DNA from 2 places in the Streptomyces sp. NPDC092045 genome. Region 2 is predicted to be linked to the other one. Evidence: riboswitches for the same ligand, from Rfam matches in the RefSeq annotation. Region 2 holds a riboswitch; the other holds the start of a gene.
The links. Region 2 has a riboswitch for cyclic di-AMP ahead of ACIQKA_RS12300 (peptidoglycan DD-metalloendopeptidase family protein). Riboswitches for the same ligand answer to the same signal wherever they lie in the genome.

Region 1 (4,956 bases), on a different contig from region 2:
ACACGGCCCCCGGCCCCGACGCGGCCCCGGATCCAGGCGCGGCCCCGGATCCAGGCGCGGCGCCCACTCCCGGCGCGGCCCCGGCTCCCGATACGGCCCCGGCTCCCGACACGGCCCCCGAACTCGACGCGGGCCTGGCCCCGGGCACGGTCCCGGATCCCGGCACGGCCCCCGCTCCAGGCACGGTCCCGGCCCCGGGCACGGCCCCGGTCTCCGATACGGCCGCCGACCTCGACGCGGCCCCCGGCAAGGGCTCCGCCCCCGGCACGGTCCCGGATCCCGGCACGGCCCCCGCTCCAGGCACGGTCCCGGCCCCGGGCACGGCCCCGGTCTCCGACACGGCCGCCGACCTCGACGCGGCCCCCGGCAAGGGCTCCGCCCCCGCGCCCGAGCTCTTCACCTGGGAGTTCGCCACCGATCCGTACCCCGCCTACGCCTGGCTGCGGGAGCACGCGCCCGTGCACCGGACGACGCTGCCCAGCGGGGTCGAGGCCTGGCTCGTGACGCGGTACGCGGACGCCCGGCAGGCCCTCGCGGACCAGCGGCTGTCCAAGAACCCGGCGCACCACGACGAGTCCCCGCACGCCAAGGGCAAGACGGGCATTCCGGGCGAGCGCAAGGCCGAGCTGATGACCCACCTGCTCAACATCGACCCGCCCGACCACACCCGGCTGCGGCGGCTCGTGTCGAAGGCCTTCACGCCGCGCCGGGTCGCCGAGTTCGCCCCGCGCATCCAGGAGTTGACCGACCGCCTCATCGACGGCTTCGTGGAGGAGGGGAGCGCGGACCTCATCCACGAGTTCGCCTTCCCGCTCCCCATCTACGCCATCTGCGACCTGCTCGGCGTGCCCGAGGAGGACCAGGACGACTTCCGCGACTGGGCCGGGATGATGATCCGGCACGGCGGAGGCCCGCGCGGCGGCGTCGCCCGGTCGGTGAAGAAGATGCGCGGCTACCTCGCCGAGCTGATCCGCCGCAAGCGCGAGGAGCCGGGGGACGACCTGATCTCGGGGCTCATCAAGGCCTCCGACCACGGCGAGCACCTCACCGAGAACGAGGCCGCCGCCATGGCCTTCATCCTCCTGTTCGCGGGCTTCGAGACCACGGTCAACCTGATCGGGAACGGCCTGTACGCGCTGCTCCGCGATCCCGGACAGAGGGGACTCCTCCAGTCCTCCCTCGCCGCCGGCGAGACCGGCCTCCTGGAGACCGGGATCGAGGAGCTGCTGCGGTACGACGGGCCCGTGGAGATGGCCACCTGGCGGTACGCCACGCGGGCGCTGACCATCGACGGACAGGAGATCCCGGCGGGCGACCCGGTCCTCGTGGTGCTGGCCGCCGCCGACCGGGACCCGGAGCGGTTCGACGGGCCCGACACCCTCGACCTCGCCCGGCGCGACAACCAGCACCTCGGGTACGGCCACGGCATCCACTACTGCCTCGGCGCGCCCCTCGCCCGCCTCGAAGGACAGGCGGCGCTCGCCACCCTGCTGACCCGTCTGCCGGACCTGCGGCTCGCCGCCGATCCGGCCGAACTGCGGTGGCGCGGAGGGCTCATCATGCGCGGTTTGCGCACGCTTCCGGTGGAGTTCTCCCCGTCCGTACCCCTCTCGCACACTGACGGAGCGTCAGAAATGTGATCTTCATGTGATCGGGAGGCCATCGACTTGTGACGGGCGTTCGAATGCCGCTACGTTTCGCCGCAGTCTCAGCCGTCACGCGAAAGGCGTACCTATGCGTTCCGGGAACGGACGACACCGTCGCCCCCGTCAGGCCCCCGCCATCGTCGTCGCCGCGGGCGTGACCGGATCCGCCATGGCGCTGCCCCTGCTCGCCACCGGATCCGCGTCCGCCGCCGACGCCGCCACGTGGGACCGCGTCGCCGAGTGCGAGTCCGGCGGCCAGTGGACCGCCAACTTCGGGAACGGGATGTACGGCGGCCTCCAGTTCACCCAGGGGGACTGGGAGCGCCACGGCGGTCTGGCGTACGCGCCCAGTGCCGACCTGGCCAGCCGCGCCCAGCAGATCGCCGTGGCCGAGAAGGCCCTCGCCAAGGGCAGCGACGCCTGGGGGACCTGCGCGCCGATCGCCGGCCTCACCAACGACGGGAGGCCCACCGGGGTCGACCCGGGTCCGGCCACCGCCCCGGCGCCCTCCGTGGCTCCCGTCCCCGAGTCGAACTGGAACTCGGGCTCGCCGGACGTCTCCGGGACCGCGCCGTCCACCGCGACGCCGAAGCCCCCGGCCGCGCCGTCCGCCCCCGCCACGTCCACGGCGCCGGCCGCGCCGACGGCTCCCGCCGCCCCGGCGGACCCGGCCGCGCCGTCCGCCCCCGCCACGCCGTCCGCGCCGACCGGGTCGACGGATCCGGCGGACCCGACGCTCCCGGCCGGCCCGACGCTCCCGGTGGACCCGACGGCCCCCGTCGCCCCCGACGGGTCCGCGACGCCCGGTACGCCCGTGACGCCCGGCGTTCCGGGGGACGAGGGCACGTCGGCCGCGCCCGGCACGGGCAAGCACCGGGGCGAGGCCGCTCCGGAGGAAACCGGCAAGCCGGACAGCTCCACCGAATCCGGTAGACACGCCTCGGGCAAGGACAAGTCCCTCGAAGAGTCCGAATCGCTCCCCGCTGCTGACGAAGCGAAGAATGCGGACACAACGGACAGTCAGGGCTCTTCGGGTGAATACGTCGTGCGTCCGGGTGACAGCCTTTCGGGTATCGCCCAGGCGAACGAACTGCCCGGAGGCTGGACCGCCCTCTACGACGCCAACAAGCGGACCGTGGGCATCGATCCGGACCTCATCCTCCCTGGTCAGAACCTCGATCTGACGGCGCGTCCGGACTCGGCGGAGGGGTAGTTCGCGGGCTTATGTCCGGTTCTGGACGAGTGAGACATGGGTCTCTTTGTCCCAACTGGCGTGCCGCGCCCGCAAACTCCGCTTCCGTCACCTCCTACCTGCGCAAACAGTCCCCTCCGAAGGGCAAGAAGAGGCGAAATTCGTCATATGAGCCTCTTTGAACTTCGGAGGGTTCTGTGTCTACGGTCATCACCGCTCGCCACCGCGGGCCCCGTCGACCGAAACGCCGAATCCTGCCGTCGGCCGACGGGAAAGTCGTCGCGCAAGCGCCGTAGGCAGGAGCGGGGGACCCAAGGTAAGTGCCGGCCCCGGCCGTCGAGAGACGGCCGACGACCGGCTTGGGGTGAAGCCGCGTGCTAGGACACGCGGCCGGGCAACTCTTCGGCCCGAACCCGACAGCTCACCTCGTAGGCGTCGGTGAGGAGAATTCCCATGCTGTTTTCCGTCAAGGGCAAACACCGCCGTCCCTCCAGGGCCACCCAGCTCGCCGCGCTCGTCGGCGTCACCGGCGTCGCCGTCGCCGCCCCGCTGATGACCGCGGGCACCGCCTCGGCCGCCACCTCCTCCGAGTGGGACCGCGTCGCCCAGTGCGAGTCCGGCGGCAACTGGTCCATCAACACCGGCAACGGCTACTACGGCGGCCTCCAGTTCTCGGCCTCCACCTGGGCCGCGTACGGCGGCACCGCCTACGCCTCGACCGCCGACCGGGCGTCGAAGTCCCAGCAGATCGCCATCGCCGAGAAGGTCCTCGCGGGCCAGGGCAAGGGTGCCTGGCCGAGCTGCGGCGTGGGCCTCTCCGGCGCCTCCTACGACGGCGGCTCCGCCGAGAGCGCGCAGGAGCAGCCGAAGCCGCAGAAGAAGCAGAAGAAGCAGCGCGCGGCCGAGCAGCCGACCACCCGCAGCGAGCAGCGCCAGGCCCCGAAGAAGGAGCGCCAGGCCGCTCCGAAGGCCGGGTCCGGGAAGACCGTCACCACCCCGACCGGCGAGACGGTCAAGAAGGGCGACGGCGAGTACAAGGTCGTGACCGGCGACACCCTCAGCAAGATCGCCGAGGCGCAGGGCGTCGAGGGCGGCTGGGCCGAGCTCTTCGAGCTCAACAAGGACGTCGTCGAGAACGCCGACCTGATCTACCCGGGCCAGCAGCTCCACCTGAAGTGAGCCCGGCGGGTCGCGTGAGTCCGGCGGCTCACGCGCCCCCGACGGCCCTCCCGCGGTGACTCACCCCGGTCCGGCGCGCCCGTCCCCCGTGCGCGCCGGACCGGGGTTCCGTCTTCCACCGGGGCCTCCCGGGACCCACCTGATGGTTACCGTCCAGTAGATACGGGGCCTTTCGCCCCGCTGTGCGTGCCCTTGGGTCCTTTTTCGTCCCAGGGGGCGGGCGCCCGGCCGGTCGGAGCCTCCGGGACGGTTAGGCTCTTGTCGCAAGGCCGAGCGACCCCGCACCGACCTTGCGTCACATCCAGCGTCACATCCCAGAAGGAGATGCTCGTGCCGTCCATCGACGTCGTCGTAGCCCGGGAAATCCTGGACTCCCGAGGCAACCCCACGGTCGAGGTCGAGGTCGGCCTCGACGACGGCAGCACCGGCCGTGCTGCCGTTCCGTCCGGCGCCTCCACCGGCGCGTTCGAGGCCCTCGAACTCCGCGACGGCGACCCCAACCGCTACCAGGGCAAGGGCGTCGAGAAGGCGGTCCTCGCCGTCATCGAGCAGATCGGCCCGGAGCTCGTCGGCTACGACGCCACCGAGCAGCGCCTGATCGACCAGGCCATGTTCGACCTGGACGCCACCCCGGACAAGTCCTCGCTCGGCGCCAACGCCATCCTCGGCGTCTCCCTCGCCGTCGCGCACGCCGCCTCCGAGGCCAGCGACCTCCCGCTCTTCCGCTACCTGGGCGGCCCGAACGCGCACCTGCTGCCCGTTCCGATGATGAACATCGTGAACGGCGGGTCGCACGCCGACTCCAACGTGGACATCCAGGAGTTCATGATCGCCCCGATCGGCGCGGAGTCCTTCTCCGAGGCGCTGCGCTGGGGCACCGAGGTCTACCACACCCTCAAGTCCGTCCTGAAGTCCAAGGGCCTCTCCACCGGGCTCGGC
Region 2 (4,956 bases):
CGGCGCGCGGACGTCGAGGCGGCGCTCGGCCGGATCCGGGACACCGGCGTCCCCGTGCTCAACGTCGACCTGATCTACGGGATCGACGGGCAGACCGAGGAGTCCTGGTGCCGCTCCCTGGACGCGGCCCTGGCCTGGCGTCCGGAGGAGCTGTACCTCTACCCGCTGTACGTCCGGCCGCTGACCGGTCTGGGCCGGACGCCCCCGGAGGACGACCGGGAGTGGGACGAGCGGCGGCTGCGGCTCTACCGCCGCGGCCGGGACCACCTCCTGGAGCACGGCTACGAGCAGGTGTCGATGCGGATGTTCCGGCGGGGGGACGCGGCGCCGCTCGGTCCGGACGACCACGCGTGCCAGACGGACGGGATGATCGGCCTGGGCTGCGGGGCCCGTTCGTACACCTCGGCCCTGCACTACTCCTTCGACTACGCCGTCGACATGCGGGAGATCCGCTCGATCATCGACGCCTACACGGAGACCGGCGACTTCTCGCGCGCCCGGGTGGGCCGGTGGGTCGACGCCGGGGAGGCACGCCGCCGCCATCTGCTCCAGTCGCTGCTCCAGGCGGAGGGGATGGCGGTCGCCGGGTACGAGGAGCGGTTCGGCTCCTCGCCGTTCGCGGACTTCCCCGGGGAGCTGGGCCGGTTCGAGGCGCTCGGCTGGCTGGACGGGGAGGCCCCGGCGGGGCTGCTGCGGCTCTCGCCGGAGGGCCTGGCGCACTCGGACGGGCTCGGTCCGGAGCTGTTCTCACCCGGGGTGCGGGCCGCGATGGCCGCGTACGAGCCGAAGTAGGGGGCGGCCGTGGACCTGACGCTGCTCTACCGGGGGCCGCTCTCCTCCTGCGACTACGACTGTCCCTACTGCCCCTTCGCCAAGCGCCGGGACAGCCGGGAGCGGTTGCGCGCGGACCGGGCGGCGCTCGAACGGTTCACCGGGTGGGCCGCCGCGCAGACCGGTGACCGGCTGCGGATCCTGTTCACGCCGTGGGGCGAGGGTCTGGTGCGCTCCTGGTACCGGCGGGCGCTCGTCGAGCTGTCGCGGCTGCCGCACGTCGAGCGGGTGGCGATCCAGACCAATCTGAGCTGCCGGACCGACTGGCTGGCGGACGCGGACCCGGAGCGCGTGGCGCTCTGGTGCACGTACCACCCCGGGCAGACGCCGTACGGGCGCTTCCTCGCCAAGTGCCACGACCTGGCGGAGCGGGGCGTGCGGTTCAGCGTGGGCGTGGTGGGGCTCCCGGAGCACCGGGAGCACGCGCGGCGGCTGCGGGACGCGCTGCCGCCGCACGTGTACCTGTGGGTGAACGCGGCCGAGGGGCACGCGTACACCGACGCGGAGGCCGACGGGTGGACGGAGCTCGACCCGCTCTTCCCGTACAGCCGGCATCCGCACCGCTCGGCGGGGCTGCCCTGCCGCACCGGCGAGTCGGTGATCTCGGTGGACGGCGCGGGGACGGTGCGGCGCTGCCACTTCGTCAAGGCCGAACTGGGGAACCTGTACGACGGTTCGTACCGCGCCGCCCTGCGCCCCCGCGCCTGCCCCCTCGCCGTCTGCGACTGCCACATCGGCTACGTCCACCTGGAGACGCTGCCGCTGTACGACGTGTTCGCGGGCGGGGTCCTGGAGCGGATCCCCGCCGCGCCGCCCGCTACAGGGGCATGAGGTCGCCGAGGGGCATCAGGTCGGGGCGCTTGGCCTCGACGTGGTCCCCGGAGCTCTCGCCGCGCAGCCGGCGCCCGATCCAGGGCACGAGGTACTCCCGCGCCCACTGGATGTTGTCGCGGCGCACTTCGAGGGAGCCGCGCGGCGGGACCGGCGGCCACGCCTGGTCGGGGTCGGCGGGCACCGGCAGGCCGATGACCTGGGCGGCGCGCAGGGCGACCCGGGTGTGCCCCTCGGGCGAGAGGTGCAGCCGGTCACCGTCCCAGGCCCGCCGGTCCTGCACGGACTTCAGGGACCACAGGTCGAGGACCGGGCAGCCGTGGCGGTCCGCGATGGCGCGGACGTGCGCGGTGTAGGTGGCGATCTTGCCGCGCAGGTGCCGGAGCACGGGGACGTCGCGGGTGTCGAAGCCGGTGGTCACCATGACGGTCCCGACGGCGGAGGTCAGTTCGGCGACGGCGCGCTCGAAGCGCTCGGCCACGTCGTCCGGGTCGGTGCCGGGGCGGATGATGTCGTTGCCGCCCGCGCAGAAGGTCACCAGGTCGGGGGCGAGTTCCTTCGCCCGGGGGACCTGTTCCGCCACGATCTGGTCGAGGAGGCGCCCGCGTACGGCCAGGTTGGCGTAGCGGAAGGCGTCGTGCTCCGGCAGCTGGTCGGCGAGCAGGACCGCGAAGCGGTCCGCCCAGCCGACGTACGTCCCGTCGGGGCCGGGGTCTCCGACGCCCTCGGTGAAGCTGTCACCGATCGCCGCGTACGACCCGAATGCGTTCTTGTCTCTTGATCTCGAATCGTCTGCCACGGGGGCACATCCTTCCCTTTCGCGTGTGACCTACGCGACCGTAAGGAGGGGTTGACGACGGGTGACATATGCCACCGATAAAGATTCCGCCAAGTCGGAATAGGCCGGCGGCCCGGCACGGATGTGCCGGGCCGCCGAAAGGGGTGTTCCGGAGAGCGTCAGACGGAGACGCCGTGCTGGCGCAGGTAGGCCAGCGGGTCCACGTCCGAGCCGTAGCTCGGCGTGGTGCGGATCTCGAAGTGCAGGTGCGGACCGGTGGAGTTGCCGGTGGAGCCGGAGAGGCCGATCTGCTGCCCGCCGTCGACGCTCTGTCCGGCCGAGACCGAGAGGGAGGAGAGGTGGGCGTACTGCGAGTAGTTGCCGTCCGCGTGCTTGATGACGACCTCGTTGCCGTACGAGCCGCTCCAGCCGGCGGAGACGACCGTGCCGACGCCGACGGCGCGGACGGTGGTGCCGGAGGAGGCGATGAAGTCGACGCCGGTGTGGTAGCCGGAGGACCACATGGAGCCGGAGGCGCGGTACGGGGTGGAGAAGCCGCCGGTGACGGGGGCGACCCAGCCGGAGGAGGAGGCGGTGGAACCGGTGGGGGACGAGGAGCCGGTGGAGCGCTCCGCGGCCTTCGGGGCGGCGGCCGGGGCGGCGGCGCGGCGGTTCTCGCGGGAGGCGCGGGGGGCGTCGTCGCCGTTCTTGCCGGACTCCTGGGCGCCGTGGGTGCTCTTCGGGCCGGCGGGGGCGGAGCCCTTGGCGCCGATGGTGAGCTTCATGCCGGGCAGGATGAGCGAGGGGTCCGCGCCGATGGTCCGGCGGTTGTCCTCGTACACCTTCTGCCAGCCGCCCGCGAGGTGGTGGTCGGAGGCGATCTTCGACAGGTGGTCGCCGGGGACGACGGAGTACGTCCGGGGTCCGGTCTCGGCGGCGGCCTTCGCGGGGGCGGCCTTCGCCACGACGGCGTGCGCGGTGACGGCGGACCGGACGGAGGCGGGGGCCGGGGCGGCCTGCTCGGCGGCGTGGGCCCCCGTGGCGCCGAGGAGCGGGAGGGCGACGACGGCGCCTCCCGTACCGGCGGCGGCGAAACCGCGGGTGAGGGGGTTGTTCTTGGGACGGCGGTGCTTACCCTTCGCGGGCATGGCGAATCCTCTCCGGCGCCTGCGAGGTGAGCTGTCGGGTTCGGACTGGAGATGCCCGGCCGCGCTTGCGCGCGGCTTCACCCCGAGCCGTCCTGTGTCGCGGGACCGGCGTACTTCCTGGGTCCCCCGCTCCTGCCACGCATGGGATGGGTGGAATTCCGGACGGTGGCAGGATTCGGCGGTCCGACCGGATTGAGCGTGACGCTAGACGAGCGGGGTCGGCGCGAACAAGCCGCCGTTTTGCCCCGGCATTCCGCTCTAGATCGTTCCGCCGGAATTCCGGTCACCCTCCGTGGACGACGCTCCTCCGACTCCCTTTTCCCGTACGGAAATCGCGCCGGACTCCCGGCCACGATCCGTCACTTCTATGACCCTGCTCACGCGCCGAATCCCATCTCGCCTGCAAACAGGGCGCGTTATACGCAATGACCCAATAGGGGCGCGGCATGCGCAATACCTCAATTGGGACAGATCGCTCATTCCCGTCCGAGGGGGTGCGCCGCACCCCTCCCGTCTGGATGATTGCCCCAGGAACCGATTCGCGTCGGGCATCCGAACACCGACTTTCCAGGAGCATCCGTGACGCAGCAGCTGCCGCAGGTCCCGCCCGTAGAAGCCGACGAGCCCGAGCTGACGGAGGTCCGCAACTTCCGGGACGTGGGCGGCCTGCCGACGACGGACGGGCGCGCGGTCCGCCCCGGCCGCCTCTTCCGCAGCGGCCACCTCGCCCACGCCACCGAGGACGACGCCGCCTTCCTCGCCGGGCTCGGGCTGCACACGGTCTTCGACTTCCGCAACGAGGCCGACCGGCGGATCGAGGGCCCGGACGTCGAGCTGCCCGGCGTGCGGAACGTGAACATACCCCTCAACGACCCGGCCGACGGCAAGGAGTTCTGGAAGCTGGTGCGCGACGGCGACACCGCGCAGCTCAGGGAGATCCTCGGCGACGGCAGGGCGGCGGCCCGGATGTCCGACTCGTACCGGCGGATGGTGGTCGAGCGGACGGCGGAGCACAGCCGGATCCTGCACTCCATGGCGGAGGAGAGCGTCCCGGCCCTGATGCACTGCGCGGCGGGCAAGGACCGCGCCGGGCTCGCCGTCGCGATCACCCTGCTCGCCGTCGGGGTCGAGCGGACGGCGATCGAGGCCGACTACGTGAAGTCGAACGAGCCGCACCGCCGCTACAAGGTGCGCCGCAGCTCCACCGCCCCGGACGCCATGGGGCCCGAGGTGATGGAGCTGCTGGCCCCGCTCTTCGACGCGCGGGCGGAGTACCTGCGGGCCGCCTTCGAGACGATCGAGACGACCTGGGGCTCGGTGGACGCCTACTTCTCCGAAGGCCTCGCACTGTCCCCGGAGACCCGCGAG

Region 1: another riboswitch for cyclic di-AMP. It lies ahead of ACIQKA_RS33145 (transglycosylase family protein); the one in region 2 lies ahead of ACIQKA_RS12300 (peptidoglycan DD-metalloendopeptidase family protein).

Annotation. Positions count from the first base shown of each region.
Region 1 is NZ_JBIVSC010000029.1:42,614-47,569, reverse strand. It holds partial or broken gene ACIQKA_RS33155 (cytochrome P450) at 381-1,640, shown strand; gene ACIQKA_RS33150 (transglycosylase family protein) at 1,801-2,859, shown strand; cyclic di-AMP (ydaO/yuaA leader) riboswitch at 3,074-3,288, shown strand; gene ACIQKA_RS33145 (transglycosylase family protein) at 3,292-4,017, shown strand; gene eno (phosphopyruvate hydratase) at 4,342-4,956, shown strand, end outside.
Region 2 is NZ_JBIVSC010000003.1:483,165-488,120, forward strand. It holds gene ACIQKA_RS12285 (STM4012 family radical SAM protein) at 1-792, shown strand, start outside; gene ACIQKA_RS12290 (STM4011 family radical SAM protein) at 802-1,662, shown strand; gene ACIQKA_RS12295 (SGNH/GDSL hydrolase family protein) at 1,649-2,461, opposite strand; gene ACIQKA_RS12300 (peptidoglycan DD-metalloendopeptidase family protein) at 2,620-3,588, opposite strand; cyclic di-AMP (ydaO/yuaA leader) riboswitch at 3,592-3,751, opposite strand; gene ACIQKA_RS12305 (tyrosine-protein phosphatase) at 4,168-4,956, shown strand, end outside.